Regions from separate parts of the Mesobacillus jeotgali genome, predicted to be linked through region 2. Evidence: predicted binding sites of a transcription regulator. Region 2 holds the regulator's gene; each other region holds the start of a gene.

Region 1 (3,202 bases), 2.2 Mb from region 2:
GTCAACACGATCATCATTGTTGCCGTATTTAGGGAAATCGCCTTCTGTTTCAAAATCAACGGCAATGCCGTTTTCGTCACGAATTACTTTTACCTTTGCATGCTTGATTGCACTCAATGAATCCGCTACTACGCTTAAGCCTGCAATTCCAGTTGCCATTGTGCGAAGGACTTCTGTATCATGTAGCGCCATTTCGATTCTTTCGTAGCTGTATTTATCATGCATGTAGTGGATGACATTAAGAGTATTGATGTAAAGGCCGGCAAGCCATTCCATTACAGTATCGAATTTGGCCATTACTTCCTTATAGTCAAGCACATCAGAAGTGATCGGGCTCAAAGCCGGAGCAACTTGAATCTTAAGCTTTTCATCGACACCGCCATTGATTGCGTAAAGCAATGCTTTCGCCAGGTTGGCGCGTGCTCCGAAGAACTGCATTTGCTTTCCGATTTCCATCGCTGATACGCAGCATGCGATACCGTAGTCATCGCCATATTCACAGCGCATTAAATCGTCATTTTCATACTGGATAGAGCTAGTTTTGATAGACATCTCAGCACAATACTTCTTGAAATTCTCAGGCAGGGCTGGGGACCATAAAACTGTCAGGTTTGGCTCTGGAGCCGGTCCGAGATTATCAAGTGTATGAAGGAAGCGGAAAGAGTTTTTCGTTACAAGCGATTGCCCGTTGTGTGCCATACCGCCGATTGATTCAGTTACCCATGTTGGATCGCCGCTGAATAACTCGTTGTAGTCAGGAGTACGTGCAAATTTCACGAGGCGGAGCTTCATGACGAAATGATCGACAATCTCCTGTGCTTCTTTTTCAGTAAGTGTTCCATTTTGCAAGTCTCTTTCAATATAGATATCCAGGAAAGTTGCTACACGGCCAAGGCTCATTGCTGCACCATTCTGTTCCTTGATTGCTGCAAGGTATGCGAAGTAGACCCACTGGAAGGCTTCAACAGCATTGGATGCTGGCTTGGAAATATCATAACCATAGCTCTGGGCAAGCTGCTTCAATTCATTCAATGAACGGTATTGCTCTGAAATTTCTTCCCTTAGGCGCATTGTGTCCTCAGTCATGACACTGCTTGTCATTCCATGGTCTTTCTTCTTTTGCTCCATCAGGAAGTCTACACCATAAAGAGCTACACGGCGGTAGTCGCCAATGATGCGGCCGCGTCCATAAGCATCCGGCAGGCCAGTGATGATTCCGGCTTTACGAGCCTGGAGCATTTCTTTTGTATAAACATCGAAAACACCCTGGTTATGCGTTTTGCGGAAGTCAGTGAAGATTTTTTCTACTTCTTTATCCAATTCATAACCATATGCCTCGCAAGCTGCTTTCGCCATACGAATGCCGCCAAAAGGCTGCATAGAACGTTTAAATGGCTTATCGGTCTGGAAGCCTACGACTTTTTCTTTGCTCTGATCAAGATAGCCAGGTCCATGGGATGTAATGGTGGATACCACTTTGGTATCCATATCTAGAACACCGCCGTTGTCGCGTTCCTGCTTTGTCAATTCCATTACCTGCTGCCATAATTGAAGCGTTTCCTCAGTTGCACCTTCAAGGAAGCTGGAATCACCGGTATATTCAGAGAAGTTTTTTAGAATAAAGTCCCTAACATTGATATCTTCCTGCCAAGCACCATTTTTAAAGCCTTTCCATTGTTCCATTTAAATTCACCTCTAAAGTAGATGTTTATATAACAGTTACCACACTTTTATCATACTACGGATATAACAGATTGAGTGTGACATATTTGTGAAATTATGAACAAGATAACAATGATAAGTGTTCAGTTCTTATAATTAAACTTAATTATTTAAACTGTTCTATAATTGTGCGGGTGTTTTTTGATGCTGTTATATAAGAATTTCTTTATGTATATAATTCTATCAGGAAAATTAGTACCGTGTTTATAGTGTTATGTATGTTTTGTGTCAATTTCAAATTGTATCCAAAAGAAAAAACAGGATGCAATATCCTGTTCTCCTTTTGGCTTAATCGACGACGATATAGGCAATCATGGGTCCGTTATGCTCAGCTGAAGGATGAGTCAGACAAATCAGTCTGTAGGTACCCTCTTTATCAAATTGTAAAGGGATGACTGTTTCTTCACCTTTTTTCACTACGCCTTTTATATCGGTTCCTTCAATGATGAAAGGATGTTCTTTTCCGTTGACCCCCAGTATCTTTAAATGAACCTTTTCTCCTTTTTCCATAAAGATTGTTCCTGGGTCCCATCGGTATGCTTCTATTTCCTTGCCATCATCTGTAGTAGACTTGAATTCACCTGTCACCATATGGATTTCTCGGATTTGTTCATTCTGTCCGCCGATTGCCGGAGTGGCATCAGGCTTTAGGCTCAACCATAGGGTACCGACGATGGCAATAAATACGATTAGTCCAAAAAAATATAATGTTCTTCTTCTAAACACAAAGAAATGCATGTTTTCACCTCCTTACTATCCTCTTTAAATATCTATGCTCGTCCCCTGGCTGAACTTGTCTAATTTTTTTTGAATTTTCCCTGTATAGATTAACTGGGCAACAACAAACTATAGATTAGATACAAACCAAGGAGGAAAGTATGTACCGTTTATTTACGCATAATGACTTAGATGGAGTGGCCTGCGGGATTTTATTCAGGCTTGCGTTCGGTGAAAAGGCCGATGTCCGTTATAATTCTGTCTCTGGACTTAACTTCCAGGTGGAGAAATATTTTGACAGAATGAATGACCGCATGAAAAAGGAGGACCACCTTTACATAACCGATTTATCTGTTAACCATGAGAACACTGAAAAAATCAATCAGTTTGTTAATGAAGGGGGAAAGGCAAAGCTGATTGACCACCATAAAACTGCAATGCATTTCAATGAATACAGCTGGGGCAGCGTAATAGTGGAGGATGAATCCGGGACACTGACTAGCGCAGCATCACTTGTATATGACTATTTAGTCCAGGAAAATCATCTGGTTAAAAATGGATCTCTGGATGAGTTTGTTGAACTTGTCAGGCAATATGATACTTGGGACTGGGACATCCTTAAGAATTACAAAGCAAAGAATTTGAACGACCTGTTTTTTATGGTTTCAATAGAAGAATTTGAAGAGCGGATGGTACCTCGTCTGACATCTGGAGATCGTTTTGATTATGATGATTTTGAAAAAAAACTGCTTGAGATGGAAGA
Region 2 (3,202 bases):
CATGCCCTTCGACAGCAAGTACTATTTTTCGCGTACTCCACGGCAGCATGGCTAAAAAAGACCACCATAAAGAGTATGCCAGTTCACCGGAATTTTAACCAAAATGTTCACGAGACACCCTGATATTTGAACTTTCCTGATGATTACTAGTAAAATGGATAGATAGCATTCTTATAACAACTTTTATGGCATACACATAGACCGATCCGAATAGAAGGAGATTATCATATTGAAAAAGGAATACTGGTACGTCATTATCGCCTATATCGCCATGCAGCTTTCAAGCCTCATCGGCATCCCGATTGTTGCCTTTATTGGAGCTGCAATGGGAAAAAGCCTGGAAGAAATGGAGACACTCTCGATTCCCTACTGGCTCGTGATCAGCTTTTCGCTGACACTTGTGATTGTGCTCCTGCTGCTAAGGAAGGAACGCAGGACAGGTGCTGACCTGCGTGATGCTTCATCACCGGTAAGCTCAGCAGCCTGGGCTTTCGCTGGTGTCTTCCTTGCTCTGTTCGCCCAATCGATTGCGGCAAGCATCGAGAATATGATTGGAATCGAAATGGGCTCGGAGAATACACAGGAAATCATCAAGCTGATCGAAATGTTCCCGATTGTCATTTTAGTCAGTTCGATTATTGGCCCTATATTAGAGGAAATCGTCTTCCGAAAAATCATATTCGGCAGCCTGCATAAGAAAATGAATTTCTTTTTCTCAGCGCTCATAAGCTCTGTCATATTCGCGCTTGCGCATATGGAGCCGGAGCATGTGATCCTGTACTCAGCAATGGGATTCACCTTTGCTTTCCTTTATGTAAAAACAAAGCGGATTATCGTGCCAATCATTGCCCATGTTACAATGAATACAATGGTTGTACTGATTCAATCCGTATTTAGGGAAGACATTGAGAGAATGATAAAAGAAGCAGAGAAAATTCAAAGCTTTATTGGGGGATTTTAAGTTATGAAGCAATCGCCTTTATTTTCAGGCGTTGTCTACATCTTGTTAGGCAGCTTATTCACCTATTTCGCCATCCAGAATGTAAATGAGACAGGCTGGGGATTCTTTAGCTATCTGCTTGTAGCCCTTGCCACGTTCGACTTCGGGTCCGGCATCAGGATGATCATGTTCCATTTTAAACTTAAGAATATACAGAAAAAATAGCTCCTTCATCATGAAGGAGCTATTTTTTATTCTACCGATTCTGTTGTTTCAGTATCTGTTGGATAATGCTTTAAGAAATAAATCAATGACTGCAATTCAACCGCCAAATCAATGTGATGAATCCTGATGGACGCCGGCACATTCAGTCTCGCTGGTGTAAAGTTCAGGATTCCCTTGATATTCGCCTGCACCAATCGGTCTGTTATCGACTGTGCTACTGCTGAAGGAACAGTCAGGATTGCGACCTGGATACCTTCCTCGACGACAACCTTGTCAAGGTCATCCATGTGATACACTGCAACGTCACCAATTTTCGTGCCAACCTTGCCTGGATCCACATCAAAGGCGATCTCAATTTTCGTATTATTGTTCTTGGAAAAATTATAATTCAAAAATGCTGTTCCCAGATTTCCGACACCAATCAAGGCTACCTTCGTCAGTTCATCCTGGTCAAGCGTCTTTCGGAAAAAAGTCAGCAGGTAATTGACATTGTAGCCGTACCCCTTTTTACCCAGAGCTCCAAAGTAGGAAAAGTCCCTCCGGATTGTCGCTGAATCCACTTTTACCGCTTCACTTAATTCCGCGGATGACACCCTTTGCTTACCTGAAGAATGCAAGTTCAATAAGAACCGGTAATACAGTGGCAAACGTTTTGCGGTTGCCTGCGGAATCTTCATAGCATCATTCGTCATTCTCCATCCTCCACCCTGTCCGTATTTCTATCTCAACTTTTCTTCTCTCTTGAAATCACCGTTTTTACCGCCGGTTTTTTCAACAAGATACGTCTTGCCGATCACCATGCCTTTATCAACGGCCTTGCACATATCATAAACAGTCAGCGCACAAGCTGAAGCTGCTGTTAACGCTTCCATTTCTACACCCGTATTCCCTTTTGTTTTAACAGATGCAGCGATATTTAAAATATAGTCATTTCCATTTTGCTCCCATTCGAATGAAAGGTCAATGCCTGTTAATGGAATCGGGTGGCACATCGGGATGATTTCTGACGTTTTTTTCGCCGCCATGATGCCTGCTACCTGTGCCACTGCAAGGACATCCCCTTTTTTCATTTTATTTTCAGTGATTCTCACATATATATCTTCATTCACGGTTATGCTTGAATGGGCGACTGCAGTACGAACCGTCTCCGCTTTTTCACTCACATCGACCATCTTTGCTCTGCCCTCTTCGTTAAAATGCGTAAATTCTGCCATGTAAAAGCTCCTTTCTACCAAATGATACACTATTTTGTCAAACTTGTGTGTGAACTTTGTTTCAATGTTCACAATACAAAGGGAATTTTTTTATACCGTCCCACCTACCGCAGTTCGCACATATTGCCGTGCCTATATTAATGGGTTACACTATCTCTAAGGCAATAGAGGTGAAAAATAATGATTTTATTACAGGTTAATCAGCTATCAAAATATTTTGCTGCTGATCTTATTTTATCGAATATAAAGTTTGAAATACAGACCAATGACCGAGTAGCGCTTGTCGGCCGGAACGGGGCAGGAAAATCAACCCTGCTAAAAATCATCGCCGGGTACGAATCACATGACGGCGGCGAAATCATCCGCCCAAAAGGTACAACAATTGGCTATCTGGCCCAAAATACCGGTCTGGAGTCCGAGAAAAGCATCTGGGATGAAATGCTGGCTGTTTTTGACCATCTGCACAACATGGAAAAAGACTTGCGCAGACTTGAGGAAAAAATGTCGGATCCAGACATCCTGTCAAACGAGACAGAATATGAAAGAGTCCTAAAAGAGTATGACTTGCTGCAGGTCCAGTTCAAGGAAAAAGGCGGCTACCAATATGAAGCCGATATCCGTTCCGTCCTCCACGGGCTGAACTTCCATTCTTTTGATTATTCCACAAAAATATCCACTTTAAGCGGCGGACAGAAAACTAGACTCGCATTGGCGAAGCTATTATTGACCCGCCCGGATATTTTGATACTGGATGAACCGACGAACCACCTGGATATTGATACGCTTTCCTGGCTTGAGCAGTATTTGCAGGGCTATAACGGAG
Region 3 (3,202 bases), 2.1 Mb from region 2:
GCGCAAAATGTCCAAGGTGATTACTGCCGAACTGAAGCTCGAACCCATCCTTTGTCTTGCCAAATGGAGGAATCATCACCCCAGCGTTATTAATCAATATATGTAGTTGATGGAATTTTTCGATAAAAGTTGATGAAAAATTGCGGACACTTGTAAGGTCTGCCAGATCCAGCTTCATCATTTCTACTGAAGCATTACTATTTCCTTGTAGAATGGAATCTACAGCTGCCTTGCCTTTTTGCTCATTTCTCACTGCAAGGATGACGTGTGCACCCTTTTCAGAGAGCTTCCTGGCTGCCTCATAGCCAATCCCGCTATTTGCCCCCGTAATAATAACGGTTTGTCTTGATAAGTTATCCTTTAACATGTTGATGCACCTCCATGGAGTCTATTTTACAAAGCTACAAATGCTTTCAATGACTTCTTTTTCCCATTGATACGAACTAAAGGTATGGTCTGCTCCTGTCACAATGCGGAGCGCTGCCTTCCTCTGATAGCATTTCTCCTGATAATCTTTGGATTCTTCAATAGAAACAACTTCATCACTTGACCCATGGATGATCAAAACATCCCGTTCATAGGATTTAGCCCTTTCCCATACTTCAATGGATTTTAGCTGAGCAATAAAGTCTTTTCCTATTAAATTCCCGCCAATGTCGTAGGCGTTCATATCTTTTATATAAGTAGAATTTTTTTCCATGACATTCGCTTTCTCTGCCATATTACCAGCTGGAGCGAGTAAAATGAGCTTCTCGATTTTCTCTGGATGATCGCCAGCAAGGAGACTGGCAACTAATCCTCCCATGCTAAAACCAAGGACAATCACTTTTTCGCTATTAATATTGGGATGTGAGCGTACATAATCAAGTATTGTTTCTGCCTCTGCTAATTCACTCAAAACAGTCATATCCTCAAAATTCCCATCACTTTCACCGCTTCCTAAAAAATCGAAACGGAAACTAGCAATCCCAAGAACTTCGAGTTCCCTTGAGATTTTCAAAAAGAAACGATGAGGCTCTAGTTTGCTGCCGGTAAAACCATGCAGGAGAATGACAGCAGGAGCCTTCTGGTCTGCCAGGGGGATATGTGCCATCCCTCTCATAACCTGGTTGTTATGTAAAAGCGAAACTGCTTGTTGCATTGGGTAACTCCTTTCGGTATTAACAATATCTTCAATGTTATCACAATTGGTCTTATTAACCATTGAAATAAATCCGATTATAATTCATACTAAACGCATAGGAATTATTGGAGGGATATTAAAATGAAACTTTTTATTGAAAAATGTCCACGTTGTAAAGCAACGCTGGAAGTCAAAGATAATCCTTCATGCAAGACGATTGTAATTAAAGCTTGTCCGGCTGGTCATTATGAAAAGGAATTTCATCCAGCATTGGAAACATATATAGAAACAATAAAAGTATCTTAATTTTACGAAGCAGGGCCTCAATTTGAGTGCCCTGCTTTTTCGTCAATGGATTATAATTTTAATTCACTAAGATGACAATTTTTGTTTTCATAATTTGTTCACATTTGTCTTCAAAACCGTAACAATTTCCATGTTAGAATGATTACAAATAAAGCAGTGTGATATTTATCACACCTTTTGCCACAACTTACCGTTCATTTTCGGGTTACATTCGACAACTTTGTGAACAAATGAACATAAGTTTGTGATAAAATGAACAAGGTTGATATTTGAAAGGAGCTGCAGTGATGAAGAAATCAAAACTATTTTTGGTCTCCCTCACCTCGATCATGGCTGTGCTGTTGCTTAGCGGCTGTGAAAACAATATGGTGGTATTCAATCCGGAGGGACCAATCGCAAGGCAAATTCTTGAGCTAATCAACTTTTCGATTGCTCTGATGTTACTTGTAACAGTTGTTGTATTCGGGTTATTTGGATTCATCGTCTGGAAGTACCGGGAACGCAAAGACAATATGGATTACGAGCCACCTGAAGAACACGGCAGCACAGTATTGGAGATTATTTGGACAGTGATTCCGATTATAATTATCGTTGCTTTGACAATCCCTACAGTCAAAACAATTTATGCAATAGATGAAATTCCAAAAGGCTATGAAAATAAAGAACCTCTTGTCATCAACGTTACATCCGCTGACTGGAAATGGATTTTCAGCTATCCGGAACAAGGAGTTGAAACCGTCAACTATGTGAATATTCCTGAGGATCGTCCGATTGATTTCAGACTGACCTCAGCAGGCACGATGCAAAGCTTCTGGATCCCTGCTTTGGCGGGCCAAAAGTACACGATGGCGAAAGCTGAAACTCAGCTTTACCTGGTTGCAGATAATCCAGGATCATATGTTGGCAAGAACACGAACTTTAATGGCCAGGGCTATGCAGGCATGGAGTTCGAAGTGCTTTCCCAGACACAAAAGGATTTTGATCAATGGATCAAAGATGTAAAAGAAACGGCTCCAAAAATGACGCTCGAGGAATATGAGAAGATGCTTGAGCCTTCCCACCTTGGCCGCAAGACTTTCTCAAATACGCATCTTGATTGGGTCGACCACTCTGATCCGCATTCAAAGAACTACACGAATCCGGAGATGTACGACAGAGGACATGGCTGGCCAGGAAAGATCTTTGAGGACAAAGACAATTACAAATATAAAGATGGAAACAATGAGAATTCTAATCACGAAAACAATGAAAATATGAACCATAAAGAATCTGAAACTGAAGATTCACACGGGGGTGACCACAGTGGGCATTAAGTGGGATGAATTTTTCGTAACCGGTGATCCATTAATTTTCGCATCACAAATCGGGATTGCCCTGACATTAGTTGGTGCATTAGCAGGTCTTACCTACTTTAAAAAATGGAATTACCTTTGGTCGGAGTGGTTTACTACGGTTGACCACAAGAAGATTGGGATTATGTATATCCTGCTTGGCGTCGTGATGTTTCTCCGCGGCGGTATCGATGGTCTGATGATGAAGGGCCAGACAGCCGTCCCGGAAAATGACTTCCTTAACGCACAGCACTATAACGAGGTATTCACCACACACGGCGTCATCATGATTCTATTCGTTGCGATGCCGCTGCTGATTGGCCTCATGAACTTTGTAATTCCGCTGCAGATTGGTGCACGTGACGTTGCCTTCCCACAGCTGAATGCCCTTAGCTTTTGGCTGACTGTGAGCGGTGCAGCGCTGTTCAATATATCGTTCATC
Region 4 (3,202 bases), 2.2 Mb from region 2:
CGAATAGCCCTGCAGGCCGCCCTGAAGGTTCTTTGGGCATTTTCATTGAAAAAGAAGCCGAGATCAATAATGTCAGGAAAAAAGCGTAGAATATCACATGTGGGTTCCACTCAGACAACCGGCCCATAACAAAAACCGCGAGTCCAAATCCCAGTGAACCAAATAATCGGACATTTCCATAATTGACCCCAGCTTTGCTAGTGTACTTCAAGGAAATACTGTCTGATAAAGGAATGATTGCACTCTGAAAAATCGCGAGGAGCGTTGCGATGATCAAGAACGAAATAAATCCATCAAAGAAAACATAACCCAAAGCGGCAACACCTGTTATCAAGGTAGTTAAAGTCAGGAGCATATTATGGGCATTTTTCATGTCAGCAAGCATTCCCCAAAACGGCTGGAAGAAAATCATAATGACTGGACCAATGGACAGGATAATTCCAATCTGATATCCATTTAAATTTTCAACCTCACTTAAGTAAACACTTAATAAAGGAAATAAACTGCCTATGCCAAAAAAAACAAAAAGATAAAAGCCTTGCAAAGTAAAGATATTGCGCTTAACGTGCATGTCCATCTGTATCCTCCGTACTGACAAGTTATAAAGCTATATTTTACCACTATTTTAATATAAGAATAGTTCATTTTGTTTTATGCATTATAAAAGAATAAATAAAGCGTTTTCATTTCATCCAGGTCATGTTAAAATAATGTTGCTATGTGATCAGACGTCTGCTCACTGTAACAATTCATTAACCATCTTGCCAAAAGAGGCGGTGAAAACATGAAAGAAATCATCTTAAGCTTAGTTGCTGGTTTAGTAGTAGGAATCCTTTTTAAATTCCTAAAGCTTCCTCTTCCAGCACCTCCAGTTCTTGCAGGTGTACTCGGAATTGTCGGAGTTTATTTAGGCGGTGTTGTTGGAGAGTGGATTCTGAATTCCTTTAAAGGTTGATCGGCTGCTTATGCATAGACTCTTTCTGTAATCCTCACTTCAGGCAATTCAAAATACTTATCCGAATAGGCACATGCTAAAAGGATTACGACTGCATAGATATGCTCAAATTAAACTGCCAAGGCAGCGAAAAGCAGAAACAAAAATCCACGGAAAGTTCCGCGGATTTTTATTCTTTACAATCGCTTTAAGGCATTTTGTGCATATACTGCCTGGTTTGCAGGTTCGCTTCCCTCTTTCGCTGCCCCTTTCGCATTCAGGTATACATATAGAGTGCCAACAAAAAAGCCTCCGCCTATTATATTTCCCAATGTTACAGGCACAAGGTTGTACAAACTGCCGGCAATACTGACTGTTTCAGGATGCGGTACGAGAAGCGCAATTGAAAAGAGGACCATGTTGGCCACACTGTGCTCGAATCCAGAGACAACAAAAGCAAAGACCAAAAGCATTATGACTCCGATTTTTGCTCCATCTCCTTTTATACTCAATGGAACCCATACAGCAAGGCAAACGAGCCAATTACACAGGATAGCTCGAAAGAACAATTGATAAGCCGGTGTATTCATTTTCATGCTCACAGTTTCCATCATATACTGTGTTTTCTCTGGTGCCAAAAATATTCCTGACAGCATGACAAGAATGGCAAAGAACAATGCTCCAAGTAAATTTCCGGAATAACATGCAATCCAGTTTTCAATGGTATCCTTCCACGTCGTTGCTTTTTTCAAAGAGCTGATTGTCATCATCATTGTGTTGCTTGTGAACAGTTCTCCACCGCCGTACAAAATCAGGATAAGTGCCAATCCGAAAAAGATCGAGCTGGCGATTGGTGTTGCAGCTGAATGAGCATCAAAAAAATATTCACCTAACCTGTAAGAGACCATAATGCCAAAGCCGATATACACGCCAGCAAGCGCTGCACGCAGGATGTACTTACCCTTTGATTCACTAAGATACTCTTTCTTTTTTAATGCAGTGTTGATGGCTAATTCCATTGACTGTTCACTCATTGTTAAGACTCCTCTATTTGTGAATAAAATCACATTTTTGCTGTTAGATTAATCTTAAACCCGAAATCATAGTTTGTTAATAGATAAGACCATGAACTGTTTATGTCCATTTTCGAAGCGTTTTCATTCGCATTGTAGAGAGTATTGATAAGGAATGATCTTTTATACCACTAAATGAATAGGGGAAATCCCTTAGGGTTGGGAGAATTCTTCCTTAACAAGCCTCGCTAATGCTAAAAGAGCCCTTCTGTTAAAAAGGCTCTTATAGCAGGGATCAATTAATAAATTACCTGGTTTGAATCAGGTATCTTCACGTATAATACCTTCTTCGATATGTTTTTTATCCATTCTGTTCAACAGCTTCCTATGCTCTTTGGACTCAAAAATAATATTGAAATCATAGTCTTCCGGATAAAGCTCCGACGCAGGCAAGTTCAGCTTAAGGCGTTTATGATTCACCTCGACTTTTCGCTCCCTGACCTGGACGAGGTAATTCCCCTGATGATCTGGTCCCCTATAAATAACACCCAGTTCCCCGGTGCTTAATACATGAACACTATCTCCCATTTCAAACTTTATCACTGGATTCTTTGAAACCTTAGAAGACTTCTGTCTTTTATGTCGGTTTACTGTGATTTGCCGTTCTCTTGCTTCCAAGGCTGCAGGATCTTCCACAAATAACGAAGTGTAATCATGCTCTGCTTTGTAGGTTATTTCATGAGCCCGTTCAAGCAGCTTTGGATGAATGCCCAGTTTAAGCGCAATCGCAAAAGCCTGGCTTTCCCCTCCCTTTCCGATCCGCAGGCGATAAGTAGGCTTAAGTGTATCAAGATCAAATTCCATCGAACCATTCATGAAATCATCATGATTGTCAGCGAAGTCTTTAATCTCGCTGTAGTGCGTTGTCGCAAATATAGTCGCTCCCTTGTTGTTCAGGTTCTCAAGAATGGCTGTGGCAAGACCCATCCCTTCACCCGGATCAGTCCCTGAGCCCAGCTCATCAAGAAGGACAAGCGTCTTGTCGTTGGCTTCCTTCAGGATCTCTATTATATTGACAATCCTGGAACTGAAGGTGCTCAGATTTTGCTCAATGCTTTGCCCATCTCCTATATCGACAAGGACTTTATGAAAAATTCCCACTGTGCTCCCCTCGTCCACCGGAAGTAGCAGACCGCTTTGGGCCATTAATGAAAGCAGCCCAGCTGTCTTAATGGAAACGGTTTTCCCCCCGGTA

Evidence for each region. Region 2 encodes Rex, which represses fermentation and respiration genes when NADH is low (regulators of the CRP and FNR family bind a similar motif). Its sites were predicted from a motif close to TTGTGAAATATTTCACAA; they were not measured.
Region 1: the regulator Rex is predicted to act here: its motif matches at 1,770-1,787, upstream of pflB (formate C-acetyltransferase).
Region 3: the regulator Rex is predicted to act here: its motif matches at 1,650-1,667, upstream of qoxA (cytochrome aa3 quinol oxidase subunit II).
Region 4: the regulator Rex is predicted to act here: its motif matches at 1,986-2,003, upstream of FOF60_RS14765 (formate/nitrite transporter family protein).

What each region holds. Positions count from the first base shown of each region.
Region 1 is NZ_CP109811.1:2,903,948-2,907,149, reverse strand. It holds gene pflB (formate C-acetyltransferase) at 1-1,683, opposite strand, end outside; gene FOF60_RS14845 (cupredoxin domain-containing protein) at 2,011-2,460, opposite strand; gene FOF60_RS14840 (DHH family phosphoesterase) at 2,601-3,202, shown strand, end outside.
Region 2 is NZ_CP109811.1:249,538-252,739, reverse strand. It holds gene FOF60_RS01390 (CPBP family intramembrane glutamic endopeptidase) at 230-961, shown strand; gene FOF60_RS01385 (YdiK family protein) at 965-1,165, shown strand; gene FOF60_RS01380 (redox-sensing transcriptional repressor Rex) at 1,192-1,857, opposite strand; gene moaC (cyclic pyranopterin monophosphate synthase MoaC) at 1,885-2,379, opposite strand; gene abc-f (ribosomal protection-like ABC-F family protein) at 2,560-3,202, shown strand, end outside.
Region 3 is NZ_CP109811.1:2,346,056-2,349,257, reverse strand. It holds gene FOF60_RS11965 (oxidoreductase) at 1-367, opposite strand, end outside; gene FOF60_RS11960 (alpha/beta hydrolase family protein) at 389-1,141, opposite strand; gene FOF60_RS11955 (hypothetical protein) at 1,265-1,429, shown strand; gene qoxA (cytochrome aa3 quinol oxidase subunit II) at 1,717-2,742, shown strand; gene qoxB (cytochrome aa3 quinol oxidase subunit I) at 2,732-3,202, shown strand, end outside.
Region 4 is NZ_CP109811.1:2,887,707-2,890,908, forward strand. It holds gene FOF60_RS14755 (MFS transporter) at 1-577, opposite strand, end outside; gene FOF60_RS14760 (XapX domain-containing protein) at 785-955, shown strand; gene FOF60_RS14765 (formate/nitrite transporter family protein) at 1,132-1,968, opposite strand; gene FOF60_RS14770 (endonuclease MutS2) at 2,269-3,202, opposite strand, start outside.